One region of the Mucilaginibacter sp. 5C4 genome, then DNA from elsewhere that is predicted to be linked to it. Evidence: riboswitches for the same ligand, from Rfam matches in the RefSeq annotation. Region 1 holds a riboswitch; each other region holds the start of a gene.

Region 1 (7,932 bases):
ATGTTTCTCGGGGTAACCGGCAACTCCTATACAGAAGTTCGTTTTCAGGATGCCCTCGTAATGTTCATGCAGGTAAACGCCGTTATTCATGTTCACCACCTGTTGCAGCAGGTCGGTAGCATAGCAGTGCCCATTGGGTGTTGGCACAAACGAAGCGTCGCCACGGCGGGCATCACCGCGTAAAACCAGCACGTTATCAATCCCTAAAAATTGCAGGTCTATAAGGCCATTCTCGGTCTCGTCCTTGGTAAAACCACCACAAAGCAAATGCGGAACGGTATCTACCTTGTACTTGTTCATGATAGCCGCGCAGATGGCAATAGTGCCGGGGCGCTTGCGGTAAGCCAGTTTCTCAAGCAAACCTGTTTGGTGCTCCTTATAAATATAATCTTCGCGCAGCGATGTTACATCAATAAACGGCGGCTTAAACTCCATCAACGGGTCAATAGCATCGTAGATCCCCTGGATGCTTTGGCCTTTTAATGGCGGGATAAGCTCAAAGGAAAAAAGTGTTTTGCCGTTGGCGTTTGCAATGTGTTCCGTTATTTTCATTGTAGGTTGTAATCTTTTATTTCGTTACATCATTGCGAGGTACGAAGCAATCTCTTTAAGCAAGTCCTTTATGCAAGGTGTACAATTGTCCTAAAGAGATTGCTTCGTACCTCGCAATGACGTTCTATTTAATAATTAAGGTTTGGGCCGAGCCAACGCTCAACCGTTTCCACAGATAAGTTCTTCCTTTCAGAATAATCCTCTATCTGGTCTTTACTTATTTTATTTAAGCCAAAATATCTTGCCTGCGGGTGCGCGAAGTAGAAGCCGCTTACTGCTGCTGCCGGTGTCATGGCCAGGCTTTCGGTAAGGTGCATGTGGGCGTTCTCTTCGGCACTTAATATTTCAAACAAGGTGGCTTTTTCGGTATGATCCGGGCATGCGGGATAACCCGGTGCTGGGCGGATGCCCTGGTATTCTTCCTTGATCAATTCTTCGGTAGCAAGCTGCTCGTCTTTCGAATAGCCCCAATATTCTTTACGTACCAACTCGTGCATTTTTTCAGCAAAGGCCTCGGCAAAGCGGTCGGCAATGGCTTTGGTCATGATGCTGTTGTAATCGTCATGATCTGCCTCAAATTCGGCAACCAGTTCATCACAGCCAATCCCGGTTGTTACGGCAAAGCCACCAAAGTAATCGGCAACACCGCTTTCCTTAGGTGCCACAAAATCCGACAGCGCATAATAAGGTTCGCCTTTAACCTTTTCGTTCTGCTGGCGAAGCGTATGGATGCGCGTCAGCAAATGCTGGCGGGTTTCATCGGTATATAATTCGATATCGTCGCACACGCTGTTGGCCGGCCAAAAACCGATAACACCGCTTGCGCGCAATAACTTCTGGTCTACGATGCGTTTCATCAATGCCTGTGCATCATCAAATAATTTCTTGGCTTCGTCGCCCACAAACTTATCGGCAAAGATCTTAGGATAGCTGCCACGCAACTCCCAGGTATGGAAGAACGGCGTCCAGTCGATGTAAGGCACCAGTTCTTCTAACGGGTAGGCATCAAAAACTTTGGTGCCCAAAAACGCCGGTGCAGGTGCAACCGCCTTGAGGTCTATCTGGAACTTTTGCCCGCGTGCCTGTTCAATACTTACAAAGCGCTTGTCGCTTTTTTTGTTGGCGTGAGCTTCGCGGGCTTTGGTGTATTCGTCCTTAATGTTTTGGATGTAGCCATCGCGGGTATCGCGGTTCATCAGGCTGCTGCAAACGGTTACGCTGCGCGATGCATCCAGCACATGAATGGCGGCGCCCGAGTAATGCGGCGCTACTTTTACCGCAGCGTGGATGCGCGAGGTTGTTGCACCGCCAATAATTAACGGGATAGTAAAGCCCTGGCGTTCCATCTCTTTAGCGAAATGTACCATCTCATCAAGCGAAGGGGTGATCAAACCGCTTAGGCCGATGATATCTACTTCCTGCTTTATTGCTTCTTCTATAATGCGCTGGGCGGGCACCATCACCCCAAGGTCTATCACCTCGAAGTTGTTACAGGCCAGTACCACGCCTACTATGTTCTTGCCAATATCGTGTACGTCGCCTTTTACAGTGGCCATTAAAACCTTACCGGCGTTGGCCCTGCTGCCGCTGCTATCTTCGCCTGCATCTATCACGCGCTGTTTTTCCAGCTCAATAAATGGCAGTAAATAAGCCACCGCTTTTTTCATTACCCGGGCCGATTTTACCACCTGCGGCAAAAACATTTTACCGGCACCAAACAGGTCACCAACCACATTCATGCCGTCCATCAACGGGCCTTCGATCACCTCTAAGGGTTTGGCAAATTTTTGGCGGGCCTCTTCCACGTCGTCGTCAAGGTATTCGATAATACCTTTTACCAGGGCGTGCGATAGGCGTTGCTCTACCGGGTTCTTGCGCCATTCCTCATCACGCACGATCTCTTTACCCTTACTTTTAATGGTATCGGCAAACTCGACCAAACGCTCGGTGGCGTCATCGCGGCGGTTTAGCAGAACGTCTTCAACAAGTTCCAGCAGGTCTTTCGGGATCTCCTGGTAAACTTCCAGCATCCCGGCGTTTACGATACCCATATCCAACCCGGCCTTAATAGCATGGTACAGGAATGCCGAGTGCATCGCCTCGCGCACCACGTTATTACCGCGGAACGAGAAGGATATATTACTTACCCCACCGCTTACCTTGGCATATGGAAGGTTTTGTTTTATCCAGCGGGTAGCCTCAATAAAGTCTACCGCGTAGTTGTTGTGTTCTTCCAGACCGGTGGCTACGGTCAGGATATTCGGGTCAAAAATGATATCCTGTGGCGGGAAACCAACTTCATCAACCAATATCCTGTAACAGCGACCACAAATTTCTTTACGGCGTTCCAGTGAATCGGCCTGGCCGGTTTCATCAAAGGCCATTACCACGGCTGCAGCGCCATAGCTCAGAATCTTGCGGGCGTATTCTTTAAAGTTCTCCTCGCCCTCTTTCAGGGAAATAGAGTTTACGATACCTTTCCCCTGCAAACATTTCAAACCGGCTTCGATAACCGTCCACTTGGAAGAGTCGATCATGATGGGTAGCTTGGCAATATCGGGTTCGCTTGCAACCAGGTTCAGGAATTTTACCATCACCGCTTCCGAATCGATCATTCCCTCATCCATGTTGATATCGATGACCTGCGCGCCACCTTCTACCTGTTGCAGGGCAACGGTTAGGGCAGCCTCGTAATCTTCGGCAAGGATAAGTTTAGAGAATTTTGGCGACCCGGTGATGTTGGTACGCTCGCCTATGTTTACAAAGTTTGTTTCGGGGGTAAGAGTTACAGCTTCCAGGCCGCTTAAGCGCAAATAAGGCTCAATTTCGGGAATCAAACGCGGGGAATATTTAGCGGCCTTATCGGCAATACATTTGATGTGATCCGGCGTGGTGCCGCAACAACCACCCACAATATTTACCAGCCCGGCTTTGATAAAATCATCAACCTGGTGTGCGGTTTCGTGCGGGGTTTCATCGTACGCGCCAAATTCATTTGGCAAGCCGGCATTTGGATAGGCCGAGATAAATACACCTGCTTTTTCAGAGAGTTCCTCTAAGTGGGGCCGCATCTCCTTTGCACCCAAAGCACAGTTTAAACCAACCGATAGCAGGTTAGCATGACTGATCGAGTTCCAGAAAGCTTCTACTGTTTGCCCTGATAAAGTACGGCCAGATGCATCGGTAATGGTACCCGAGATCATCACACCGCCGGTATCACGGAAAGCCAAATAATCTTTACCCGCTGCTGCACATTCTTTTTTATACCGGTCGATGGCGAACAATGCCGCCTTTGCGTTAAGGGTATCGAATATGGTTTCGACCAATAGCACATCCGATCCGCCATCTACCAAACCGCGTACCTGCTCATAATAAGCCTCGGCAAGGTCATCAAATGTAACGGCGCGGTAACCTGGGTCGTTCACATCCGGCGACAGGGATGCCGTACGGTTTGTGGGACCAACGGCGCCAGCCACAAAACGTGGTTTCGAGGGGTCTTTTTTGGTGTACTCGTCGGCCACTTCGCGGGCTATGCGGGCACCCTCGTAGCTTAATTCGTAATCAAGTTCTTCAAGGTGATAATCGGCCAGTGAAATCTTTTGTGTACTGAAGGTATTGGTCTCGATGATATCCGCACCCGCGTCTAAATACTCAGCATGGATAGCTTTGATCACATCCGGCCGGGTAATATTCAGCAAGTCGTTATTGCCTTTAAGGTCGGATGCATGGTCACGGAAACGCTCCCCACGAAAATCCTCCTCGGTAAGCTCGTACTGCTGGATCATGGTACCCATAGCCCCGTCAATAACCAATATGCGTTTCTGTAGTTCTTTTCTAATATCCATTGTTTGGTATCAAGTAGCGAGTATCAAGTATCAATTACCGAAAGTTCGATACGTGAGCATAATATCCAGCGCAGGAAAAAGGTCCTGATACTTGATACTAATTACCTGATACTAAAAAAACTTATTTCGAAAAGCCGGGTGTTATATTGACTTTCACTTATCTGTCCCATCCGCCAATTGGCTGGTTGAGTAGAATGTAGCACCTTGTTAAGTAACAGGTTGCCAAGACATCGCAGGGTCTAATCCCTCCGTCTTTCTCCATAAGCGTTACAAATATGAATAATAATGTTGTAAAGTGCAAGCTTATAAATTGAAGTGTTGGGATAAAGCCCGATTTGCTCCGCTTGGAAATCCGTTAGCTTCAGCCAACGGCAATGATATAATTTTACCCCGTCTCAATTGTACCTGATGTGGGAGAAGTAGCTTTGAAATTTCAGGCAAGTCAAACTTGTAAAAAATCATTGCCGCGCCATTTATGGGGCAGATAACAAATTAGACAATCCGGCTTTAGCCGAACCTCTAAAACAAAAAAGCCGCCTGCTCATAGCAAACGGCTTTCAATTTTATAAGACAATCCGCTTATCTCCTATTGCCGCCAAATATGCGAAGCAGTAAAAGGAACAGGTTAAGAAAATCAAGATAAAGGGTTAAGGCACCCATAATGGCTGTCTTCTTACCTTCGGCACTGCCATACTCGATACCGGCACCAATGCGTTTTAGCTTTTGTACATCGTAAGCGGTTAAGCCTACAAATACAGCAACCAATATATAACTGATCAGTAAGTCGAAACTGCTGCTGCGGAAGATGAACACGTTTAACACGGTTGCAATAATACCGCCAACAAGCAACATGATCAGGATTGAACCAAATTTGGTAAGGTCCTGATTGGTTGTGTAACCACCTATTGCCATTACACCAAACACTACAGATGCTGTAATAAACGCGCTTGATATGGTACCGAAGTTATACAGGTAAAATATATAGCTAAGGCTTACACCCATAATGGCCGAAAAAGCCAGGAACATAATAACGGCAGTTACGATGCTCATTTTACTAATGCGGCTTGATAATATCAACACGAGGATAAAAGGGGCGAACATGGTTATGGTACCGAAAATATTGTTGCGACCTGTTGCCGGATCGCGCAGCATGCTCGATAGCTCGGGTATAAACGCAAAAGTATAAGTGCAAAGGGCCGATATACCTAATGCAACAAACATCCATAAAAACACATTCGCGATAAATTTGCGGGATGCCTCGGGATTTTCTACATAACTTACGTTTTCGTAAACGTAATTTTGAGTTTTGGTTTCCATTTATTTTTTAGAAATTATTTGTACGAATATAGTAAAAACGCAGCAATGCATATAAAGTTGTAGCTTTTATAAAGCTTACAATGGGATGAAATTAGTTAAGCCTTTTGGTTAGCTGTTCTTTTACCATTTTAAATACCTGTATAGGTTTTAAGGCGCGCCAGTTCAGTTCATCCAGCTGCCCGCCAAAGTTAATGTAATAGTCAATGTTGGCGCTTTTAAACTCGCGGATCACATGCTCCTGGAAATTGATGCCGGCTATCCAGCCATCCTCCACCTCCTGGAACCATTCCTCATAATAACTATCGTCCGAGAAATGGAAGTTAAGTACATTCTCGCCTATTAAGATGAATTGGTTTACGCCCTGGTCTATCATCAGTTCTATCAGTTCGCGCTTCATCAGCATAATATCATTGTTAATGGCATCGTTCCATTCCCCAATAAACTCTATGATGCTGTACCCACGGCCGTAATCAACGTATAAAACTTTAAGGTACAGCGTGTTCGACCCGAATGAATCCCATTGCGGATGCAGCAAATAGTTATATACCTGCTTATCAAACTCAAACTCGTTATACTGCGTAGCATAAAACGGAGAATGCTCATCCTCTGATGCTACATAATCATCCCGCCAGCGGTAATATGGTTCTATTTCGTGCATAGCCCCCTCCAACCTCTCCCGATAGGGGAGACTTTTTTATTTTCCTCACCTGCACATTTGCATATTTGCACATCTGCACATCTAATCTCCTGCATATTTATTTATTATGTGCGTCTATTGCTTTACGTACGCTCCCATATTGGTTTAACAGCGCGGCGGCTTCGCTTTCTGGCAGGCCGGTTTCGGCCATTACCATGTTGGTGCCGCGCTGTATCAGCTTATCATTTGATAACTGCATATCCACCATTTTATTACCCTTTACCCTGCCCAGTTGTATCATTACACTTGTGCTCAGCATATTTAAAACCAGCTTTTGCGCGGTGCCTGCTTTCATGCGGGTGCTGCCGGTTAAAAACTCGGGGCCGGTAACTACTTCTACCGGGTATTGGGCCGTTGCGGCAACCGGGCTGCCGGCATTACAAACAATGCAACCTGTAGCAATGCCATGCTCGTTAGCGGTTTTTAAACCGCCGATAACATAGGGTGTAGTGCCCGATGCTGCTATGCCTACCACTACATCGCCCTCATGGATATCAAATTCCTGCAGGTCTTTCCAGGCCTGGGTGGTATTATCTTCGGCAAATTCAACCGCTTTGCGAATGGCCGTATCGCCACCGGCAATAATACCCACTACCCAATCAAACGGCACACCAAATGTTGGCGGGCACTCCGATGCATCTACCACGCCTAATCTGCCGCTGGTACCCGCGCCGATGTAAAACAGGCGGCCGCCTTTGCGCATGCGCTCGGTAGTGATCTTTGCCAGCGCTTCTATCTGCGGCAAGGCCTGCTCTACCGCTAATGGTACAGTTTTATCTTCGTTATTGATGTTCTTCAAAAGCTCAAGCAAAGGCATGTTCTCCAGGCCATTGTATTTAGAGTCTTTTTCGGTACTTCTTTCCATTTTGGTTGATGTTTAGCCTCACCTAATCCTCTCCAAAGGACAGGACTTCAGCTTCAACTTTTGAACCTTCTCCTTTGGAGAGGGCAGGGTGAGGCAATAAATATTTTAACAAAATTGAATAAAAAACATCAAAGCAACGAAGATGAACTAAATTATAAGCTATAGCCGCTATTTATTAGATTTGCAATAGCCATTTACACATGAAAAGAACTGCGGGTATAATTTTCAGGACGCTGATATTAATTTTGATAGGAATAGGTATCGGCATACTTCTTACTAACGGCGATATGGTAGGCCGCAAACTTGGCCTAAGTGCCGGTCCAGACAAAATTTCACGCGTACTTTCCCTGGTTAATAATAAGTATGTCGACTCGGTAAATACTGACAGTATCGAGGGTGTGACCGTGAACGATATGCTGCAAAACCTCGACCCACATTCGGTTTACTTACCCGCGCAACAGGCTCGCTCCATTAACGAACGTTTGGAAGGCGGCTTTAACGGCATAGGTTTAGAATACCAGTTGCTGCGCGATACTTTGGTTATTACCCAGGTTAATACTGATGGCCCCGCTGCTAAAGCAGGTGTTATGGTTGGGGATAGGGTGATCAATGTGGATGGCAAGCCATTCTCGGGCACTAAACTGGATATTCAGCAC
Region 2 (7,932 bases), 1.9 Mb from region 1:
CTAATTCTTTAGTACTCATGGCCGGTTTTTGCTCTTCTGCGCCCGCCATCGAGTATATCTTCGTAGTATCATCAAGCGTACCGTCGATATCATCCACCCCAAAGTTAAGTGATAGTTGCGCGGTGGTACGGCTGATCATGGCCCAGTAAGCTTTTATATGGTCAAAATTATCCAGGTAGATACGTGCGATAGCGTAATTACGCAAATCTTCAACTACAGTCGATTCCGGCACATTACTCATTTGGTTATCCTGGTTACGGAACTTCAACGGAATAAACGTTTGGAAACCGCCTGTTTTATCCTGCAGTTGGCGCAATTGTTCCATGTGGTCAACCCGATGATGGAACTTCTCGATATGTCCGTAAAGCATGGTTGCGTTTGAGCGCATACCCAGTTTGTGCCATTCCTCATGGATGGCCAGCCACTGGTCACCGGTACATTTATCTTTGGCTATCAGGTCGCGTACTTCAGGATGGAAGATTTCCGCACCTCCGCCCGGCATAGATTCCAGACCTGCGTCTTTCATCAACTTCATGCCTGTAGCGTAATCTATTTTAGCTTTTTTAAAGATGTAATGATACTCGACAGGTGTTAATGCTTTAACGTGCAGATCGGGCCTGTGTGCTTTTATCCTGCTAAATAATTCCGAATAAAAAGCAACATCGTACTGTGGCAATACACCGCCTACAATGTGCACTTCGGTAACGGGCTGGTCGTCATATTTTTTAACAATATCCAGCATCTCGTCCATGGTATACTCCCATCCGTCGGCACGTTGTTTTATGAGGCGCGAGTAAGAACAGAATTTACAATCGTAAACACAAAGGTTAGTGGGCTCGATGTGGAAATTACGGTTAAAGTATGTTTTATCACCGTGTTTTTGTTCGCGTATGTAATTGGCAAGTACTCCCAGATAACCCAGCTCGGCCTTTTCGTAAAGCAGGACGCCTTCATCAAATGTGATGCGCTGGTTATGGAGTACCTTCTCAGCAATCTGTTTTAGTGCCGGTAAAAGCTGAGGATTATTTAGCAAAACCAGAAAATTATCTGATACTTCCATTATAAAAATATTTGAGCAAATGTAACAATTTGCATTAGTTTTAAAATGGAAGTATCATTATAATGAGTGTTTGAACACCCAACTATGACAGTGTGGTTACAGATGGAAAGTCAATCACATTTTTCTGATATCTTTAATATGCACTCCGTTGAAACAATCGTCCTGACAACCTTTGGGTACATATCCTGCCGATGAGATCATCCCTTCGTTAGCGGTCTCAAAGTAAATGTCATTTTGTTTAGGATCCGCCTTTAACTATATACTTTTGGCTTTAGTATAAACTTGATCCAATGTACGCATTTTGAAAGCGCCGCTGTTGGTATGGGTATTTAAAGAAGATTCATTTTCTATCCATGTTTCACTAATAACTAAATCAGCGGTATTGGGCTTGTAGGTACCTGCAATATATTCACGTGCGGTAACCTTGCCATTTGTTACCGTAATTTTCGTTTCGATGTGATTCCCCAATACCGACCCTGTATAAGCAGTGTACGAATAAGAGTTATTACTTTGATTTCTAAAGGTAAGCCATTTGTTATGGCTGTCATTCAACTTATCGCTAAACTCAACTTTTTTACAAGCCGACAAGCATATTAATGCGGCAATAATCAACATAAAGGCTTTTTTCATGGATTAGGTTTTATATAATTACGCAGAAAGTAAATAAAGTGCTACACTTTACACGTTAAAAAAAAATCAATTTATAAATTAGCAGCATTATGAAAATAGAAACTATAGCCATCCATGCAGGTAACCATACCGATGCCTCAACAAAAGCAGTTGTACAACCCATTGTTATGGCAACTACGTTTGAGCGCGATGCTGATGGCGGGTTTTCTGCGGGCTATCAATACAGCCGTTCGGCCAACCCTAACCGAACCTCGTTAGAAAATGTGCTGGCACAATTAGAGGGCGGTGTTGAGGCTGCGGCTTTTTCATCCGGTAACGCAGCAGGCATGTCGGTTTTCCAATCATTGGAGCCGGGTACGCATATCATTGCGCCGGATGATATGTATCATGGCTTACGTAACCAGCTAAAGGCACTTTTTGCGGGGATATTGGAGTTTGATTTTGTAGATGTGAATGATAGTGATGTTTTACAGGCACATATCAAACCCAACACCGGAGTGATATGGATAGAAACACCATCTAACCCATTATTAAAAATTACCGACATTAAAAAGGTAGTGGCGATAGCCCGTCAGCACAATATAAAAGTAGTGTGTGATAATACCTTCGCCACACCTGTTTGTCAAAACCCGCTTGCTTTGGGCGCCAATCTTGTAATGCATTCATCAACCAAATACTTTGGCGGCCACAGCGATTTGATGGGTGGCGCGTTAATTACCGCCAAAAAAAGCGACTGGTGGGAAAAGATCCGCAATGTGCAAACCATGGGTGGAGCGGTGCCCTCCCCTATGGATTGCTACTACTTGGTGCGCAGTATTAAAACCCTGCCTTACCGTGTTAAAGGCCATGTACACAATGCGCAATTACTGGCCGCGTTTTTAGAGAAACACCTACGTATAGAGCAAGTAATGTATCCCGGCCTCCCTTCGCATCCACAGTATGATATTGTTAAAGCGCAGATGAGCCTTCCAGGCGCCATGATGTCGTTCACACTAAAGGGTGGCGAAGCGGAAGCGAAGAAAGTAGTTAATTCCCTTAAAATTTTTACCCAGGCCACCAGCCTTGGCGGGGTAGAAAGTTTGATTGAACATCGCGCCAGCGTTGAAGGAACGGATACCAAAACACCATTGAATTTGCTAAGAGTTTCGGTTGGGTTAGAACATATCGATGATCTGATAGCTGATCTGGAACAGGCAATGGTATAATATTTATAGACGAACACAGCTCTTTTACATCGAAATGATAATTTATTAAACATTTAATTTGGATTATAAATTCCTATTACCCTATATTTGAAACATTATTTGGTAGCAATACTACGATCAATTTTCCCTCACACGGATTTTGGTTTATAAAGAAGCGGCGAGAGATCAGGCTCAGAGAACCGCTGGCAACCCTACAAGGTGTAGAAGGTGCCAATTCCTGTCCCGGAGAATAGTTAACCGGGGGATATAAATTTTTAATCATGAAAAGTTTAACTTACCTACAGCAAAATACATCGCAGGCCCCATCGGCCCAAACTTTAGCATACAACCAATCTCAAGGCTGTATTTGTATGTGTTGTTGCTGCTGTTAATTCGCTAACACGTTCCCTTTTCTGTTTTCCTGAAAATACGTGATCTGCCGAATGGGATAGTTTTATCCTGCCGTAATCTTAACATTTCCAATTAAAAACTCTTAATCTACAGAACATGTCTAACTTAAAATTTGAAACACTGCAACTACATGCCGGTCAGGAAGTTGATACTACCACAGGTGCCCGTGCAGTACCATTATTTCAAACCTCTTCATACGTATTTAAAAATGCCGAGCATGGCGCAAACCTTTTCGCGCTAAAGGAATTTGGCAACATCTATACCCGTTTAATGAACCCCACCACCGATGTTTTTGAGAAGCGCATTGCTGCTCTTGAAGGTGGTATAGCGGCTTTGGCAACAGCATCCGGACAGGCAGCGCAGTTCATCGCGTTAAACAACATTTTACAGGCCGGCGATAACTTTGTTACTTCCCCTTTCCTATATGGCGGTACATACAATCAATTCAAAGTAGCTTTTAAACGTTTGGGTATCGAAGTACGTTTCGCCCAGGACGATACAGCAGAGAATATTGAAAAACATATCGACAATAAAACCAAAGCTATTTATACAGAAACTATTGGTAACCCCGGTTTCAGTATTCCCGATTTTGAAAAATTGGCGGCATTAGCCAAAAAGCACGATCTGCCGTTGATAGTTGATAATACATTCGCAGCAGGTGGGTACCTGTTCCGCCCATTACAACATGGCGCGCATGTGGTTGTGGAATCTACTACCAAATGGATCAACGGACATGGCACAAGCATTGGCGGTGTTATTGTTGATGGCGGTACTTATAATTGGGGTAACGGCAAATTCCCGCAATTTACCGAGCCAAGCGAAGGTTACCATGGATTAGTATTTAATGATGTATTTGGTGTTAACGGTCCGTTTGGCAATATCAACTTTATTATTCGTGCCCGTGTAGAAGGTTTGAGAGATTTCGGCCCTTCGCAATCACCATTCAATTCATGGCTAAATATCCAGGGATTGGAAACCTTATCCCTGCGAGTACAGCGCCATGTAGATAACACGCTTGAATTGGCCAAGTGGCTGGAAAAACACCCGCAGGTAGAATCGGTTAACTATCCGGGGTTAGAATCGTCTGCATATCACACGCTTGCCAAAAAATATCTAAAAAATGGCTTTGGCGCGGTATTGTCGTTCAAGATAAAGGGTGACAAGGAATTGGCGAATAACTTGATTGACAACCTGCAATTAGTTAGCCATTTAGCCAACGTTGGCGATGCAAAAACATTAATTATACAACCATCGGCTACTACGCATCAGCAATTATCAGACATTGAGCAGATCTCTGCAGGAGTACTGCCGGGCGTATTACGCGTGGCGGTTGGTATTGAACATATAGATGATATTAAAGCTGATTTTGCACAGGCATTTGCCAAAATACAGCAGCTTGAATTAGCATAAGAGTTTTTTAGTTTTTTAAGTGATGTTATTATGGGGGCGGTTGTTTTAGCCAACTGCTCCCCAATAACGAAGAATAACAAATGAGCACACAGAGTTTTACATATACCGGAACGTTTGAACTGGAATCCGGCCAGAAACTGCAAGGACTTACAATTGGCTTTACTACCTATGGAAGCCTCAATAAAAACCGGGATAATGTGGTATGGGTATGCCATGCCCTAACTGCAAATTCTGATGTTTTTGACTGGTGGAAAGGGCTTTTCGGCCCCGAAGACCACTTCAATCCCGACGAACATTTTATTGTTTGTGCTAATGTGTTAGGCTCGTCTTATGGTACAGTTAGCCCTCTTGACACTAATCCGAATACAGGCCAGCCATATTACCTGGCTTTCCCGGAGTTTACCATTCGTGATATTGTAAAGGCGCATACATTATTGGCTGATCATTTAGATATCAATCATATCGAAATTTTATTAGGTGGATCATTAGGTGGCCAGCAGGCTATAGAGTGGAGCATTATTGAGCCGGAACGCATCAAAAACCTGATATTGATAGCAACAAATGCGAATCATTCACCATGGGGCATTGCCTTTAATGAGTCGCAACGTTTGGCTATCACGGCCGACCGTACCTTTTACGCCGGTGCGCCAGATGGTGGCAGTAAAGGCTTAAAAGCGGCGCGAAGCATAGCGCTCCTATCCTACCGTAGTTATAAAACTTACGGCATCACACAGCAGGAAGATGGTGATGGTACTACTGATAATTTTAAAGCATCAACTTACCAAGGTTACCAGGGCGAAAAATTAGTAAACCGTTTTAACGCCTACAGTTACTGGTATCTATCTAAAGCGATGGATTCGCATAACGTAGGCCGCGGCAGGCATGGGGTTGATAAAGCATTGAGTTTGATAAAGGCACGTACATTGGTTATCGGCATCAAATCGGATGTGCTATTTCCTATCGAAGAGCAGCAATACCTGTTCAGGCATATCCCAAAATCGGCCTTTGCCGAATTGGATTCGTTTTATGGACACGATGGATTTCTAATTGAAACAGAAGACTTAACAAACATCATCACATCGTTTTTTAAAACCGATGTAAAAGGAAAAATAATAGAACTACAAAAAATAGCTTAATGAGCAAGAAACTGAATATAGGCCTCTTCGGATTTGGAGTTGTGGGCCAGGGGTTGTACGATATCATCAAAACAAAAGACCTGAACATCGAGATCGTTAAAATTGCCATCAAAAACCCGAGCAAAGAACGTTCGTTACCGAAAGAACTTTTCACAACCGATAGAGACGAGATTCTGAACAACCCGGAAATCAATACCGTGGTTGAACTGATAAACGATACCGAGGCTGCTTTCGAAATTGTATCACGTGCGTTAAGCACAGGTAAAAACGTGGTATCGGCCAGTAAAAAAATGATAGCTACTTACCTGAATGAGTTGATAGAACTTCAACAGATCCACGGAACGTCTTTATTATACGAAGGTGCGGTTTGTGGCAGTATCCCTATCATCCGTAACCTGGAGGAGTATTATGACAACGAATTGCTCCACTCTATCAGCGGTATCTTTAATGGGTCATCAAACTACATTCTTTCTAAAGGTTATTTAGAGAACCTTGATTACGATACTGCACTTAAACAAGCACAGGACCTTGGCTTTGCCGAAACCGACCCGACAATGGATGTTGGCGGCTACGATGCTAAGTATAAACTGATCATCGCGGCAGCACATGCCTATGGTGTTGTGATCAACCCTGAGGATGTATTGAACATAGGGATCCAAAACTTGTCACCAAATGATCTGCAATACGCCCGCGAGAAGAAATTAAAGATAAAGCTTGTACCGGTTGCTAAGGAACTTGACGATAAGCACGTTACTCTTTTTGTTTTACCTAAGTTTGTGAATGAAACCGAGTTTTTATATAACGTGGAGTATGAATATAATGGTGTAACCGTACAGGCAGCCTTTGCCGATCAACAATTCTTTTTTGGTAAAGGTGCAGGCGGCCATCCAACCGGTTCTGCAGTACTATCAGATATAGCAGCCTTGCGTTACGATTATCAATACGAATACAAAAAAGCTAAGGGTGTAAATAACCTGCAATTCACCAACAATGTAGAAGTTAACATATACCTGCGTTACGAGGATGAAGGTTTGGTTGAAGCTTTAGAGTTTGAGCACATCCACGAACGTTTTTACTCGGGCAGCTATAAGTTTGTGATAGGTAAAATAAACCTGCAAAAGCTTATTGATAACCAGCAGCGCATAGCAGATACAAAAGCCTTCGTGGCCTTCGCCGATCAGTTAACCGGTATTACCTTAGCTGCAGAAAAACTACAGGTAGCCGAGGCATAGCAACGGGCACACATAATATTATAAAGAGATTGGATCGGTAATGCCGGGCAATCTCTTTTTTGTTTAGGGTTTCTCATTTCTGTATTTACCTGTCATTACGTATCATTGCAAAAATCTTAAACCCTGTTATGCAAAAGCTAAAAAGCATCCTGTTCGATAAACGTTTTATACTTACGCTTTGGTTTGGCTTAAGTTTTTTTGCTGTAGCGAAAGATATTATTACACATCCCGAGAACAAGCTTACCACACATAATAATTATATTATTTATAAACATAACTTTTTAAATCTTATACATGAGCAAAGCTTGTTTGGCCCCGAACCACAATACTATTTCGACCTAAACCATTACGGGCCGGTATTTGGATTGGTTATAGCACCTTTTGCCATATTGCCAAACCAAATTGGCGTAATACTTTGGGTGATGTTTTTAACTTTTATACTGTATTATGCTGTATCTAAACTGCCTTTAAATAATTCGCAAAAGCTGGTTATACTGTTACTTAATATAAATAGTATGATGGGCTCGTCGGGTAACGTACAGGTAAATCCCCTAATAGCAGCGCTGGTAATTTTTAGCTTTATATTTATTAGGAATAAGCAGGATTTTTGGGCTGCCCTGATGATCATTCTGGGTACTGCAATTAAATTATACGGCGTTGTTGGTTTGGCGTTCTTCTTCTTCTCAGATAATAAGGTTAAGTTTATTTTGAGCCTTATGTTTTGGTCGGTAGTGTTATTTGCATTGCCAATGCTGGTGTCATCACCACATTATATTTTAAAAACCTATCGCGACTGGTATCCAGACCTGCTTGCAAAAAACGCTGCCAACCTAGTTTCTACCAGAGGTAATGTAAGTGTAATGGGGATG
Region 3 (7,932 bases), 1.4 Mb from region 1:
AACTGCACTTTCATTAGTTCGTGAACGACATTATATCCTCAACGCTGAAAATCAGACAGCCTTTCGCACTAGCGATGCTCCGCTAATGCTCAACTCCTTTACCAAAAGCTATATCATGAACAAGGCCACGAATGCAGCACTGGCAATTTCCGGTGTTTACGGGATTGTACTGAACATTGGCGGCGATATTGTTATACGCGGTAAACATACCGAAGAGGTTGATGTGAGTAATCCAAAGGCGGACGCCGAAAATGACCCTCCAATGTCAAGACTTCAGCTCCAAAACAAGACGATTGCGACCAGCGGCAATTACCGGAGAGGCGAATTGATCGGCGGCAAATGGTATTCCCATATTGTTGACCCCCGTACCGGTAAACCGGCTGGCAGCGTGATCAGCGCAACGGTTATTACTAATAACTCTGTAGACGCTGGCGCACTGGCAACCGCGTTGAATGTGCTATCGCCTGAAGAAGGTAAAAGATTGGTTTCCACTGTCCCGAATGCCGAGTTTATGCTGATCACTGCTGACGGAAAACGGATAGAAAGTGACGGCTGGAAAAAGTATGAGATAGGTAATGTTAATCAAAAGGCGGATTTGGCGACTACAGTCAAAAGCGATAAATTATGGGATCCCGCTTATGAGTTGGCTATTAATCTTGAACTTGCAACTTTAGAAGGCATGCGAGTGCATAGGCCATTTGTCGCTGTTTGGGTAGTTGATGCTAACAAGAAGCCCATTAAGCAGATCGCGTTGTGGTACAGTAAACCCCGGTGGCTGGACGAAATGGCAGCATGGTATGCAACTTATTATGACACATTCGCTTCGGGGAAAAATAGTATCAGTTCAACCACGAGCGCAACAAGGTCCGCCGGAAAATACACGTTGAAATGGGACGGGAAAGACGACAAGGGCAATTACGTAAAGCAGGGCGCATATACTATTTATATAGAAGCTGCGCGAGAACATGGTAGCCACCAACTTATGACCCAGGAGATCGATGTAAAAAAGATGCAGCATATAAATATTCAAGGGAACCCGGAAGTTGCATCAGCATCACTTGACTACCGTAAAAAATCAGATGGAAACTAACAACGTAAAAAACAAACAAGCAAACGGAAATAACAAGGACTTGAAGCGGCGTACAGCCGTTTTTTCACGTTGGTTGCATATTTATCTCTCCATGCTGAGCTTTCTTGTAGTTCTATTTTTTTCAGTGACTGGACTTACCCTTAACCATGCAGACTGGTTTGACGGCAAACAAGTTGAACAGAAATACAAAGGAAAACTTTCACCTGCATGGGTAACGATGAAAGACACAGTCAAGATAAGGAAACTTGAAATTGTCGAATTTCTGCGCAAGAATTACAATATTAAAGGATTTGTGAGCGATTTCCTGATACAGGATGACCAATGTACGGTCTCATTCAAGGGGCCAGGCTACAGCGCAGATGCATTCATCAGCCGCAAAGATGGAAACTTTTATCTAAGAGAGGTAAAACTGGGCATGGTCGCGGTACTGAATGATTTACATAAGGGACGCGATAGCGGTAAGCCGTGGGGATGGCTAATTGATATTTCTGCAATATTTTTAACACTAGTTTCCTTAAGCGGACTTGTAATGCTTTTTTTTATTAAAAAAAAGAGAGTAAACGGATTAATACTATTAGGTATTGGAATGGCAATTTGCTGGCTTGTTTATGTGTTCTATGTAGGCTAGTCCCGCTAAAAACACTTTGGCATGCCCTTAATTGGATAAGTTATTTAAATGAAATATTCTTAGCTTCATATGCTTGATCGACAACCTTGTTCGTTATAACTCAAAAAAACCTTCTCCGATAACTTGCCCAAATTCACCTTGCCAATCAATTTAGTTGAGGGAATTGGGGAGTTCCTGATATAATGCTCCAAGCCAAGCATGGCTTTGTAAGCGTCCGGCTCTAGGTCTTCAATTGATATTCTGTCCATCTGTCGTTATTCAATCCCTCCAATGCTGAATATGGGTTGGATCTTGACAGCGAATGAGTAGCATCAACTATAATGGATTTGAATCGGATAATGCCCTTCTCAATGGCTATAGAGACCGTTTTGCCTATCAACAGGTTCAACGGGTCAGCACCCTTCAATCGCAGCTTCCGGAATTTTGTCAATGAACCGGGGCTATTACTTCCTGCTCAGGGGGCATTTCTAAAGGACTTTTTCAGTGACCTCCTAATTAGTCGGCCTTTTTTGTTTTTATTTGATTATACGAGCCTATTCGCTACCTGCCGCTATGGTAAACAGCGCTAATACGTTCCGGGGAAATCGGGATTAACTATTATGCTGCAATGGCTTTATATAATGCCGATAGCTTTTCTACCGTGTAATCAATTTCTTCGCCAGTATTAAATTTGCTGAAAGAGAACCTGACGGTGTTTCTTGACAGATCTGCACCTATGGCTTTTAGCACATGTGATGCCGTACCTGTTGAACATGCGCTGCCTCCCGATACCGAGATATTATTCTGATCAAGGTAAGTCAACAGATTGCCGGCTACGTGGTTATCAGGCAAGCTTGCACTTAGTACAGTATAAAGGCTTTTATCTGCAATGGCCGAATTGCCGTTGAAATATACATCCCCTATTTGTTCCTGCAGTTTAGTTATCATCCTGTTTTTTAATTTTTGGATATAAACATGGTGCTCGTCAATATCTCGGTAAGCAACTTCTAAAGCTTTTGCCAGGCCTATTATACCGTGGATATTTTCGGTACCGGCACGTAGCTTGCGTTCTTGTGTACCGCCGTGTAATAATTGTGATAACTGCACACCATCACGGCAGTAAATAAACCCTACCCCTTTGGGCCCGTGAAATTTATGTGCCGATGCCGCTATAAAATGCGTGTTTAGTTTCGACAGATCGTGCCTGTAGTGACCCATGGTCTGTACCGTGTCTGAGTGAAAAAGTGTGCCCCTGCTTTTACAGACCTGGCCAATCAGTTCGATGTTGTTAAGATTACCAATTTCGTTATTGGCATGCATTACCGATACCAGCGAGCGGCTACTGCTTCTTAACAAAGCATCCAGGTGGTTAATATCCAGGTTACCGTGGCTATCGGTATTGATGAAGCTTAGTTTTATTTCGCCGTTATTTTTCAATACTTCTAAAGTATGCAGCACGGCATGGTGCTCAAACGGGGTGGTAATAACATGTTTTATTTGATGGGAGCGCACGCTCGACAGGATGGCGGTATTATCAGCCTCGGTGCCGCCGCTGGTGAATACAATTTCGTTTGGCGATGCATTCAACATGTCGGCTATAGTAGCACGCGCACCTTCAATAGCTTGCTTCACCTCGCGGCCATGCTCGTGGTGTGACGACGGGTTACCGTAATACTCTAATAAATATGGGGTGATGGCTTTAAATACTTCGTTATCCAATTGGGTAGTGGCTGCGTTATCCAAATAAATTCTCATCGTGTCTGTTTTTAAAAATGTTACCGGCGTTGCTTTAGTAACTTATCTCAAAAAAAAGAGGACACAAAGGATAAAGCTATTAACTTTTAATGTATGGTCATCTTATCTCTCTCCCAATTGTTCGGAGCAGGAATTAGCACCTTTTACACACTTGTTAAAGCGGTACAGGTTGCTAAGACGTCGTAGGGCCTTTCCCTCTGTCTTTCTGGATAAGTTATTAAAAGAACGAATTAATGATGCAAATATATAATATATTCTATAATGCCCATGGTTTTAATAGAATTAATTTGAAATATTTTAATTTGGAGCTTAATTAGCCAATTATCGGATACCCTTCCGAACAACCCAAAATTTAAAAACGGACACTTATTTGGCCATTAAACGACGTGTTGACTATTCTTTACAACAGCGTGTACTGCTTTTGCATACACCTTTGCTAAATACTGTTTTAATATTCGGTCTAAAACTTACGTTTCTGCACATTTTTGGTTTTAATGTAAAAATATATCGTACCTGATGTCATTTTTTTTCATTGTGATGAAAAGTTTGGCATTAGTTTGGAATAGTATATATAAAACGGAGATAAATTATGATCGACGAAACAACTGAAAACCCGGACGAAGAGAAAGAGTGGGAAAACCCTAAAGCTCCTGAAAATACATCTGACGAGCGGGACGAAGAGCAAATAGCAAGGCAATACAAAGAAGCTAAACGCAGACATGATAACCTTAGCGAAAACCAGGACAAAGAGAACAACGAAGAACAAACTAAAAACTAAAAAAACTTTAAAATATTGAATTATGAAAACTCACCAAAAACCATCTACCAGCAAATTAGTTAACCGTTTCGATAAAGAGTTAATGAACATTTTGATGAAAGACCTTAAAAAATTAAAAATTGCAAGCCGCATAGCTGCATAGTTAATCAAACAAAACTTAACTCATACACAACTATCTACTATTAAAGCTCAATACAAACCTGCAACAAGTAAATTAGTTACCCGTTTTGATAACGAATTAAAAAACTTATTAATGGAAGACCTTAAGGCTTTCAGAGAGAGAAATCAGTTTATATCAAGCAACAAACAGAAAGTTGCACAACAACAGTTGGAGCCGCCTGATCAATCATATAATCTACAACATCTATTTACAACATTCCTTTAAGAAAATAAAGCCTTGCTATTTTAGCAAGGCTTTATTGTTTTGGGCGTATTTTACAATAAGTTTAGCCGTTTTGGCCGAGGCGCCGGGCGCGCCCATCCGCTCATCAAGCACATCATAATCGGCTAGCATTTGTTGGCGATGGTGGGCGTTGTGCAGCAGGTTATTCAGTTCTTCAGTAATATTCAATGAGGTACAATCTTTCTGGATCAGTTCTGCCACCACTAGCTTGTCCATAATAAGGTTTACCAGCGATATGAATTTTATCTTAATTAGCATACGGGCAATGCCAATGGTGAGCGCGTTGCCCCTGTAAACCACTACCTGCGGCACATTAAATAAAGCGGCTTCTAATGTTGCTGTGCCAGATGCTACAACCGCGGCTTCTGCATTGGCGAGTATATCATAAGTGGCATTAAATATCACGGGGATATTTTTATCGCCAAGGTATTGTTTATAGTATTCGGCATTGAACGACGGCGCGCCTGCCACCACAAATTGGTGATGGGGGAATTTTTCTAATGCGCCCAGCATTTCGGACAGTAAGCGGCTTATCTCCTGCTTGCGGCTGCCGGGTAAAAGGGCAACTATTTTTTTACCGGTAAGGTTATTATCTACAATGAAATTAGGATTGGGTTTAAAAGCATCAACAGCATCCAAAAGGGGGTTGCCTACGTAATCGATCTCCATCCCCCAACTCTTGTAAAATTCCACCTCAAACGGCAGGATGCAGAACATGTGGTCGACAACCTTTTTAATCTTCAATACACGTTTCTGGTTCCAGGCCCAAACTTTTGGGGAGATGTAATAATACACTTCAATTCCCTGCGCTTTGGCAAACTCAGCTATCTTCAAATTAAAACCTGGGAAATCTATCAGTACCAAAACATCCGGTTTGTAAGCCATGATATCCGCTTTGCATTTCTTTAAATTTTTGAGGATCGTATTCAAATTGATAACCACCTCTACAAAACCCATAAAGGCCATATCGGCGTAATGCTTTACGAGGGTACCACCTTCGGTCTTCATCAGGTCGCCGCCAAAAAAGCGGAAATCGGCCTGCTCGTCTAGCTCTTTTAAAGCTTTCATCAGGTTCGCGCCGTGCAAATCGCCGGATGCCTCGCCGGCTACCAGGTAGTACTTCATTTATCGGTATACTTTTAAGATGAATATCAACAGCGTGCACACAAAGGTAGCTATCATTATCCCGGTTGAAGTTTTATCCAGGTAGGCCCTTGCAGAAAACCGCAGCATCACCAAATTTATCCCAATGGCTATAAGATACGGCATAGCTGGCTTATCCATTATCACAGCGTCATTCTTCAACAACACCACGAATATCACCCATGCAAGCACTGGTGGTATCATGCCATATAATATACCTACAAAAAGATTATTCTTTGGCGAGAACTTTAAAGTCTCCTCTTTCGGGAGAGATTTAGAGGTGGTTGAAAGGTTATTCTTTTTAAACATTAAACGTCCAGGTATTTAAAACGGGTATAGCGTGGTGCGCGGTCATATCAAATTGCACGGGCACAACAGACGCGTAATTATGGTCGAGTGCCCAAACATCGGTATCCTCGCCGTGGTCGTTATTCTGGAACACACCCGTTAACCAATAATAAGGGCGTTTGTAGGGATCCATCCGCATATCAAATTCTTCAGCCCATTTGGCGTTGGCCTGGCGGCAAATTTTAATGCCCTTTATCTTATCCCTGGCCGGGAAATTCACATTAAGCACTGTACCCACAGGCAGGCCGTTGGCCAGCACCTGCTGCGCTATCTCTTTCACATATTTTTGGGAAGGCTCAAAATCGGCCTGCATAGAGTAATCGTCTAAAGAAAAACCAATAGACGGGATGCTTTCTATAGCACCCTCAACAGCCGCCGACATGGTACCAGAGTACAATACATTGATGGAATTATTAAGTCCGTGATTAATCCCCGACACACAAAGATCGGGCTTTACGCCATTGAATACTTTGGTTACGGCAAGTTTAACACAATCTACCGGTGTACCGCTGCAACGATACATTTCTATGCCTTCGTAAATATCAACCTCATCTAAACGGAGCGGTTTACCAATGGTAATGGCATGCCCCATGCCCGATTGCGGACTATCGGGCGCAACAACCACAACCCTGCCAAGCTCTTTCATGGTGTGCATCAGAGCTTTTATGCCCGGCGCGGTTATACCATCATCGTTTACTACAAGTATCGTGGGTTGTTTAGACTTAGCCATGCGGCAAAAATAACTATAATTGAATTAAGCTTTGGGTAGATGTTTATTAAATTATTCTGTTCACAACCGCTGTTTTATTAGTTGGGTGAAAATATGAGGCCAAAAAAAAGCCCCGAAGAATCGGGGCTCATATACTATAAACTTTTCAACCAGTCTATCAGATCTTCGCGGCTTTTGCCTGTTTTTTGTTGCAGGCGGCCAAGTGTTTCATCGTCCTTACCCTCTTCGTGCGCCAAGTCATCGTCGGTTAAATCGCCGTATGCTTGCTTTATTTTACCTTTTAGCTCGTTCCAGCCGCCTTTTAATTCTAACTTATCCATTATTTGTTTCTCCTTAATTTAGATGTATAAGAATAACAGGTGGGGGTTAGTTTGGTTTTCAAATAAGCAAAAGATGAGGGATTAGAATAAATTATACCCCCAAAATCTCTTTTACCACTACCCGCTCAAACGCTTCAAAACATTCCACATGCGGGAAATGGGCGGCATCGGGAAATGCATAAAATCGCTTTTGCGGTGCGGTCAGTTTTTCGAAGTAGTTTTTCGCGCCCTCATAATACGTATGGTGGTCATGTTCACCGTGGAAAAAATAAACGGGTATTTGGTAGTTAGTTATGTTATCGCTGATGTGGGTAGTGATAATACCATCCCAAAGTTTATCTAAACTCAGAGATGCGCCCTTCATGTAGTTAAGCTTATCTTTTAGAGAATATTCTTTAAAAATAATTAGTTTCCATATCGCAAATAAAAAGATGTTTTTCTTGCGCATGCTACCGCTATAAACCGCCACATACCATCGCTGGAAATTCAGATATGCCGACCATGCCTTGATCCCGGCATCCCTCGCAGGAACAGGGTATTTATTCAGCTTACCAAGCACACTTTTATCCTTACGGATAGCTGCTTGCTCTTTTACAAATTCGTAAGATTCCAGTTCGGATCGATACTGATCTGTCACCTGCCCAACGCTTAAATAGGCGTGAAACAGTTCCGGGTGGCGGTTCACCAGTTGCGACCCAAGAAACGTACCCCATGATTGACCTAAAACATAAATCTTACTTTGTCCAAATTTATCTGCC
Region 4 (7,932 bases), 940 kb from region 1:
ACCTAATGTTGCGTTATCTAAACGCAGGTACGAGCCACTCTCCAGGTAACGGTCTGATACCAGGTAGGCATTGATATCCTTGAAAGATTCGCCCAGCGTAAACCGCGGGATATTCTGAAATTTAGCATCCGCGGGGTTATTTAATGATGCAAGCGTTGCATTCAATATCTGGTTGCCGTAAACCCCTCTAATCAGGAAGTTAAGGTCGAAGCTTTTATAATAAAAACTATTGCTCCAACCGTAAATCAATTTTGGCTGCGCGTTGCCTGTAATGCGCTGGTCTGTTGTAAGCGGCTGGCTGGCAGTTGTACTGCCATCTGCCTTTTGGTAAGTACTAACGCCATTTGCATTTTTACCCAAATAATGCCACAGGTAATAAGTACCAATTGCATAACCAGGTTGAATAATTTGGCTATAGTTGCCGGATTGACCTTTACCGCCTAACTGCGCCGAAGGGATATTATTAACGGCAAACTGAGTGTTGGATAAACTCTCTACTACGTTTTTGTTATGCGATACGTTGAAAGATGTGCGCCAGGTAAAACTTTGAGATTTTACCGGGGTGGCATTTAAAACCACCTCGATACCGCTATTTTTTATTTTACCAACGTTAGCTGTTAGCAATGGGTAAAAGTATTGGGTGGTAGATACTTGTTGAGTATAGATAAGACCGGAGGTTTTTTTGATGTAGTAATCTACCGAGCCGGTGATGCGGTTGTTTAGAAAACCAAAGTCTAAGCCAATATTGGTAGTGGCGGTACTCTCCCATTTCAGTTCGGGATTGTCGTTACGTACTGGGCCTATTGGGTTTGTAATAACGCCATTGTTTAAGAATTTACCACCACCCGGGGGGATTCCATATATCAATTGTGCGGTAAAGGCATCAAAACCCAAACTATTACCGGATACACCGTACCCTGCCCTTAGTTTAAGGTCGCTGATCACGGGTGCCTTCTCCATGAATTTCTCGCTGATAATTCTCCATCCCACAGAAACAGCCGGGAAATAACCGTGGCGTTGGTTGATACCAAAGGCCGAAGAACCATCTTCCCTTAACGATGCCTGTAAAAGGTATTTATCGTTGTACTGGTATTGCACACGGCCATAATAAGATATCAACCTTAAAGTAGAAATGTAATTAGGGTCGAATTTTATTTGCGCCAGGTTGCTTGGGTTTGCCAGGAACAGGTTATTGAAAGTCAAATTATCGTTAGAAAAGCCTTGCGTTTGTACACCAAAACCATCGTTTGTACGGTCTTGCTGATAAGAGTAACCACCTAACAATTTGAGGCTGTGCAGGCCAAAATCCCTATCGTAATTCAAAAAAGCTTCTACCACATTGCTGGTGTTTTTATATGCGGTGCGGTTAGCAACACCACCAAGACCTACCGCAACGCCAGATTTGCTGTTGTAGTAGGTATTAACATTGTTCTGATCTTTTTGAGTAGAACCGTTAAGCGTAAATTTCAATCCCTTCAATATATCAACCTGTACAAAACCGTTTACCAAGGTTTTGTTATTATCGGTTTTAATAAAGTTATTGTCAATTAATGATAGCGGGTTTAACGTACCGCTGCCTGTACGGGCAAAGTTTTCCTTATAACTACCATCCGGGTTAAAAGGGCTTACCGTTGGCAGGTAAAACAATATGCCGGGCAACACCTGGCTTTGTAAAATATCATCGCTTTTAGTTCCACTGTTAGTAAGTGTTATGCCCAGCTTAAGCCTGTCGTTAAAAAAACGCTGGTTAATATAACCTTTAAAAATAGTACGCTCCAGATTGGTGTTATTTAATACACCGTTGTTTTTAAAGTAGTTTACACTGGCGCCATACTCGCCGCTGTTGCCTGCGCCGCTGTATGAAAGATTATGATTTTGCGAGTAGCTCGTCCTTTGGGCAAGTTTTTGCCAATTTGTATTAGAGCCATCATCATCTAATGGTTTCGCTAAAGGGGCCACACCATTGTCCGCTAAGTATTTGCGCAATTCATCCGCTGTTAAAACATCAATGTTTTTTGATATTTTTTCTACTGCGCCGTAACCGCTATAGGTTAGCCTGGTTTGGCCGGCTTTTGATTTGCGGGTGGTAACAATGATAACGCCATTTGCTGCACGCGAACCATAAATAGCTGTGGATGATGCATCTTTTAAAACGTCGATACTTTCGATATCCGCAGGTGCAAGCAGGTCTATAGATGCACCGGGCACACCATCTATAACATAAAATGGCTGTTGTGCAGCACCTTCGCGGAATGTAGAGGGGCCACGTAGTATAGTAGCAGCTTGTTTATTGGGGTCGCCGCTTTTGGTTATATTTAAACCAGCAACTTTACCCTGCAACAATTCGGCAGGGGTAGTTAAAACACCTGCATTAAACTCTTCTGCTTTAACCGAGGTAATGGCACCGGTTACATCCTTTTTACTTGATGTGCCGTAACCAATAACCACAACATCTTTAAGTTGCCTGGCATCGGGCAATAAGTTAACGTTGATGGTATTGTCCGATCCTACTTTTACTTCTTTAGGCTGGTAACCTATGAAGCTAAATCTTAAGGTAACTATGTTACCGGTAACCGTTACGGCAAATTCGCCTTTGCCGTCTGTCATCACCCCTGTGCTGCTACCTGTAATTACTACCGAAACACCGGGGAGCGGCTGGTTTTTTTCGTCGGTAACGGTGCCTCTTACATTACGCCCGGTTTGTGACAAGGCCGGCGATAAGCCAAATATCATGGCACAAAGCAACACTATCCAGTGCCTTGTATGATAATTGAAACCCTTAATGAAGCGCTGGTAAATTTGTTTCATATGTAAAATGATTTTAATGTTATAGAACTTCTTTTAAATTAAATGCAAAGTAAAACAAGCTTTATTAGCAAATTATCAATTGGTTGTTAGCTTATTAATAATATTATCAATCCCTTTACACGCGCCGGCTCTAATTACCTACAGGTGCTTAACGTTGATTTAATAATAAATAAAGGTGGGCTGCTTGGGCAAGCTTTGCTATAATAAGGAGGCTTAATTAACTTATGCTATGTTAATCTCATCAACTGTATGGTACTTAAACTATCGGGTGTTTACCACCAATCATAAAGTAACATTTGATAAAAGCCAGTTCACATCTCTTTCATAAGATTGCCGGTTACGTTTATCATCTACATAACTTAGCTTACATTATTAGATCATGTTTAAAAACAGTTTAACATTACGCCCGGGTTTGGGTATTTTTAATATTCTTCTCTTGATCATTACTATAACAGGTATTGCCAAGCCCTTGTTCGGGCAATCCAAAAGCAAAAACCCCTGGGTTAAAGAGATTGGTGTACTGCCGCCCGTTAGCAGCCTAACCGATGGTTTTGGGTTGAAAGGTGAACTACACGTACACTCCCGCCACAGTAAAGAATCCTGAAATAATTCGGTTACAAAAACATTGCATTTTCCAAATCTGTTGGGATGGATTTCCTTTGCATCACCGACCACGACAACCATGTTGACGGAGACGTTGCTCATAACACCTGGGCAGACCCCGAATTTAAATCAGATTCTGTTTTGTTATTGTACGGTGCCGAATGGACCACCACACGGGGGCATGGCAATGTATTTTCTGCTAAACCCTATAACCATCAGTCGCTTTATGATGTCCGAGATCAGCGCGATACGGTAATAGGGCGGGTGAAAGGCAGCTTAATATCCATTTATCGGCCAACCACCCGAGTGGCAAAGATAATTTTGGATATTCTTACGACCTGGTCAACTCCATTGAAGTATGGAATTCGGTGCTTTGGAGCAAAAACGCCAATGCAATAATGATCTGGGACGATATGCTATCCTCTGGTCGCAAACTCACCGGCAGAGGTGGCAGCGACGCCCACCATGGTACGCCAAATTCGCCCGATAAGGCAACTCCTAACAGCAGCCAACGAAATGCTAACTATGTAGGCACCCCAACAACATGGTTTTTTGCTAAGCAGCGCACCAGCCAGGCGGTGATTGATGCGCTTAAAAATGGCCGGGTTTCCATCAGTACTAACCCGTATGCGCCCCATGTAGAATTTTATGCGGATATCAATGGTGATGAAAAAATGGATATGATGATGGGCGATAATGCCAAAGCAACGGGCAAACAAGTAAAGTTCCGCGTCCGGCTATCCGGTCAGAGCATCCCTGCCGGAAATTTCACCATAAATGTTATTAAAAACGGCAATAAGTGTGGCACCTATCAAACAATCGACAAAGCACCATTCGTAGAGTTTACAGAAACCCCGGAAACATCAGGCCGAACTTATTATCGTGTAACGGTAGATGGGCCTTCAACTAATTACCCGCAGGTGCCGGGCGCGGCCGCATTAGCCGGAAATATGATAGGGCTGTCTAACCCCATATATTTTAATTTCGATCCCAATTTTTAAGGATTAAGCAATCCTGATTAAAGCGAATCCAATTAAGAAAAAGAGCATTAGGGTTCGTTCTCAATCCTTTTGGCTCCAAAGCAAAATGCCTGCCCGGATAACGGGTGGGCATTTTGCTTTTATTTAGTCCCAAAAAAAACTTAAATAACCCTGTAAATCAACACTATAAAACACACGGAACAGAAAAATGAATATATTCTATAAAAACCGTAGATATTATGGAATATATTATATATTTGCATCTAAATAGTTCTTAATAATTATCAAGAAAGACTGAGGGATAGGCCCGATGATGTCTTAGCAACCTGTACGCCAAAGGTATAAAGGTGCTAATTCCTATTTGCAGCAATGCAGAAAAGATAATGTTCGCAAGTTATTGCATGCCTGTAAAGGCACTCATTAGACCATCACCATAACCCTGCCTGTTTAATTGTTAATTAGAACTGAACATAAAATCAGTCTATATATGAAAACAATCATTACTCTCATTAAACGAAGTCGTTTGCTTAGTACATTAAACTTCTACATCAATTTAAACCTAATTACCCGCATGCCTGCCATGTGTTGTTGCTGTTAATCTTACAGCCACGTTACCGGTATAGGCATTCCTGCTAATCCCCGGAAAAAATTATTACCAATTCATTCTTTACACTTTATTAAGCTCGCTGGTTCGGCATCGTTCGCCGCAAACCTGCACAGGCTTGTTATATTTTGTATTGGCATTTTTATCAAAAAGAATAAACAACATGTTTAAAATTTACAAACAGATACTGGCAATTGCATTGCTATTACTAACCATACAGCAGACAAATGCCCAGGCTGTAAAAATAAGCGGTGTGGTAACCGCGGCGTCAGACGGGCAGCCGTTACCCGGTGTAAGCATTGGCGTTAAAGGGTCTGCCGCAGGTACCCAAACGGATATTCAGGGCAAATTTACAGTTAGCGCAAACATAAACGATGTATTAAAGGCATCTTACATTGGCTTTACCACACAAGAGGTAACGGTTACTAACGACGGCGCACCCCTGCGGATAATTTTACTGGAAGCTCCCAACTCCCTTAATGAGGTGGTAGTAACCGCGCTTAATATTTCTAAAGATAAAAAGTCGCTGGGTTATTCCGTACAGGGCTTAAAATCAAAAGATTTTTCGGAAGCTAAAGAAACTAACCTGATCAACTCGTTCGCCGGAAAAATCGCGGGTGTGCAGGTAACCGGCAGTCAGGGCGATATGGGCTCGTCCCGCATTATCATCAGAGGGGAAACTTCTATCGCCGGTGAAAACCAACCATTATTTGTTATTGACGGTATTATAGTCGACAATGCTCAACGCCTTGGCACCAATGGCTCACGCGATTTCGCAAATCCCCTGGCAGATATTAACCCCGATGATATAGAAAGCGTAAGTGTGTTAAAGGGGCCTAATGCTGCCGCGTTGTATGGCTCGAGTGCTGCAGCCGGTGTTATACTCATAAAAACAAAAACCGGCAAAGGAACAGCCGGCCTGGGCATCACCATTAATTCCAACACTTCATTTGCAACCCTCAAGGTTTTTCCGGATTATCAAAACCAATATGGCCAGGGCTCGAACGGAAAATTTAGTTACGTTGATGGTAAAGGTGGAGGCGTAAATGATGGTGTGGACGAAAGTTGGGGGCCGCCTTTGGATGGCAGGCTGATACCGCAATTTTATTCTAACGGGCAACCTGTACCATTTGTAGCCCACCCTAATAACGTGCGCGATTTTTTTAAAACAGGTGTTACCTACAACAATGGCGTTGCATTGGCAGGTAGCGGCGAAAAATTCGACTACAGGATCTCGTATAACAACCTGCATCAAACAGGGGTAGTGCCAAATTCTTCGCAGGGCCGTAACACATTTTCTTTTAATGGTACATTTAGACCAACGCCCAAATTAACAGTTACTACTATAGCTAACTATATTAAAGACGATGCCGACAACCTGCCCGGCGCCTATGGCAGGCGGGCCACCAGTACCATGCTACAGTTTACCTGGTTTGGCCGCCAGGTTGATGTTAATCAACTCAAAAATTACCGCGATGCAAACGGCAACACATTCAACTGGAACAACAGCTATTACAGCAACCCCTATTTTATTGCACATGAAAATACTGTTGGCCAACATAAAAACCGCCTGATCGGTAGCGTGGAATTAAATTACAAAATCATTAGCGGGTTATCTGCCAACTTCCGTATAGGTACCGATTATTCTAATGACCGCCGCAAAAGCCGCGTTGCTTATGGTACCAACGGTACGCCATTCGGTTCGTACGAAGAGGATGCTTACGGCGTTACCCTAACCAATACCGAGGGCCGTTTACAGTACACTAAAAAGCTGAATAAAGACTTCAGTATCGATCTACTGGCCGGTGGTAACATCGCTACTAATTTAAACGAACGCAACTACCAGCTTGCGCCAAAACTGGCGGTAGCCGGCTTATATACGCTAAGCAACTCGCGCGACCCGCTGGTTTCATCAAACGAATACTACAAAACAAAAACATACAGTTATTTTGCATCGGCGCAAATTGGTTTCAGGGATTACGCGTTCCTAAACTTTACCACCCGTAACGATTGGTCATCTACCCTGCCGTTAAATAACTTGTCCTACTTTTATCCATCGGTTAATGGTAGCTTGATTTTATCTGAGGCCCTTGATATTAAAAGTGACTTTTTAAGCTATGCCAAACTAAGGGGAGGCTGGTCTCGTGTGGGTAAACCCGCAACAGCCTACCAGTTGATAAACACTTATAATTTTATTGCACCATTTGGCTCAAGCCCGCAGCAAAATGCTTCAGGTATATATCTTAACCCCGATCTGAAACCGGAAATAACCACCTCTGGTGAAGCAGGTGTAGAATTAGGCTTTTTAAAGGACCGTGTTAAGCTTGATGTAAGTGTTTATAACACTAATAGCGTTAACCAGATCTTGAGCGTACTGGTTAGCCCTACAACCGGCTACAGCCAAAAGCTTATTAATGGCGGCCGAATTAATAACAAAGGGCTAGAGGTGCAATTAGGCCTTACACCGGTTAAAACAAAAGATTTTTCATGGGATATAAATGTGAATTATGCCCGTAACCGCAGTAAAGTGAATTCGCTTGATGACGAAGGCAGGTTGCAAAGTTATACGATAGGCACAAACCGTACAGTGCAGGTGCTGGCAGCTGTTGGTAAACCATATGGTACTTTATTTGGAACCGCTTATCAGCGCAATGCATCTGGCAATATTATTATTGGTGCAAATGGCACACCTCTTATTAACCCTACCAACCAGGACCTTGGTAAATTTACACCAGATTGGCTGGGCGGCATTACCAACAGCTTTAGCTATAAAGGTATAAACCTAAGCTTTTTGGTAGATGCACGTATTGGTGGTTCAATTTATTCTAATACCAACCGTACCGGTACATATACAGGTGTGCTGGCCTCTACCCTTCCGGGCCGTGGCGCAGCAAATGGTGGTTTAAGTTACTACTACCCAGGCAATATCGCATCGGC

Evidence for each region. A riboswitch is a leader RNA that binds a small molecule or an ion and turns the genes downstream of it on or off. The one in region 1 is predicted to bind S-adenosylmethionine.
Region 2: another riboswitch for S-adenosylmethionine. It lies ahead of RHM67_RS12605 (O-acetylhomoserine aminocarboxypropyltransferase/cysteine synthase); the one in region 1 lies ahead of metH (methionine synthase).
Region 3: another riboswitch for S-adenosylmethionine. It lies ahead of RHM67_RS18025 (cysteine desulfurase family protein); the one in region 1 lies ahead of metH (methionine synthase).
Region 4: another riboswitch for S-adenosylmethionine. It lies ahead of RHM67_RS08255 (SusC/RagA family TonB-linked outer membrane protein); the one in region 1 lies ahead of metH (methionine synthase).

The regions. Positions count from the first base shown of each region.
Region 1 is NZ_CP133775.1:807,700-815,631, reverse strand. Features, by position in the region: gene RHM67_RS03825 (methylenetetrahydrofolate reductase) at 1-552, opposite strand, end outside; gene metH (methionine synthase) at 681-4,397, opposite strand; SAM riboswitch class I at 4,552-4,664, opposite strand; gene RHM67_RS03815 (Bax inhibitor-1/YccA family protein) at 4,977-5,714, opposite strand; gene RHM67_RS03810 (hypothetical protein) at 5,806-6,372, opposite strand; gene murQ (N-acetylmuramic acid 6-phosphate etherase) at 6,470-7,276, opposite strand; gene RHM67_RS03800 (S41 family peptidase) at 7,477-7,932, shown strand, end outside.
Region 2 is NZ_CP133775.1:2,678,001-2,685,932, reverse strand. Features, by position in the region: gene mqnE (aminofutalosine synthase MqnE) at 1-1,060, opposite strand, end outside; gene RHM67_RS12615 (hypothetical protein) at 1,316-1,690, opposite strand; gene RHM67_RS12610 (trans-sulfuration enzyme family protein) at 1,780-2,895, shown strand; SAM riboswitch class I at 3,037-3,148, shown strand; gene RHM67_RS12605 (O-acetylhomoserine aminocarboxypropyltransferase/cysteine synthase) at 3,382-4,695, shown strand; gene RHM67_RS12600 (alpha/beta fold hydrolase) at 4,776-5,831, shown strand; gene RHM67_RS12595 (homoserine dehydrogenase) at 5,831-7,063, shown strand; gene RHM67_RS12590 (glycosyltransferase family 87 protein) at 7,192-7,932, shown strand, end outside.
Region 3 is NZ_CP133775.1:3,844,293-3,852,224, forward strand. Features, by position in the region: gene RHM67_RS18010 (DUF2271 domain-containing protein) at 1-1,090, shown strand, start outside; gene RHM67_RS18015 (PepSY-associated TM helix domain-containing protein) at 1,080-1,718, shown strand; partial or broken gene RHM67_RS18020 (IS5/IS1182 family transposase) at 1,984-2,189, opposite strand; gene RHM67_RS18025 (cysteine desulfurase family protein) at 2,316-3,452, opposite strand; SAM riboswitch class I at 3,552-3,668, opposite strand; gene RHM67_RS18030 (hypothetical protein) at 4,042-4,230, shown strand; gene lpxB (lipid-A-disaccharide synthase) at 4,631-5,758, opposite strand; gene RHM67_RS18040 (hypothetical protein) at 5,759-6,085, opposite strand; gene surE (5'/3'-nucleotidase SurE) at 6,078-6,854, opposite strand; gene RHM67_RS18050 (CsbD family protein) at 6,989-7,174, opposite strand; gene RHM67_RS18055 (alpha/beta hydrolase) at 7,266-7,932, opposite strand, start outside.
Region 4 is NZ_CP133775.1:1,751,836-1,759,767, reverse strand. Features, by position in the region: gene RHM67_RS08275 (TonB-dependent receptor) at 1-2,808, opposite strand, end outside; gene RHM67_RS08270 (hypothetical protein) at 3,188-3,412, shown strand; gene RHM67_RS08265 (hypothetical protein) at 3,457-3,810, shown strand; gene RHM67_RS08260 (hypothetical protein) at 3,780-4,412, shown strand; SAM riboswitch class I at 4,670-4,778, shown strand; gene RHM67_RS08255 (SusC/RagA family TonB-linked outer membrane protein) at 5,159-7,932, shown strand, end outside.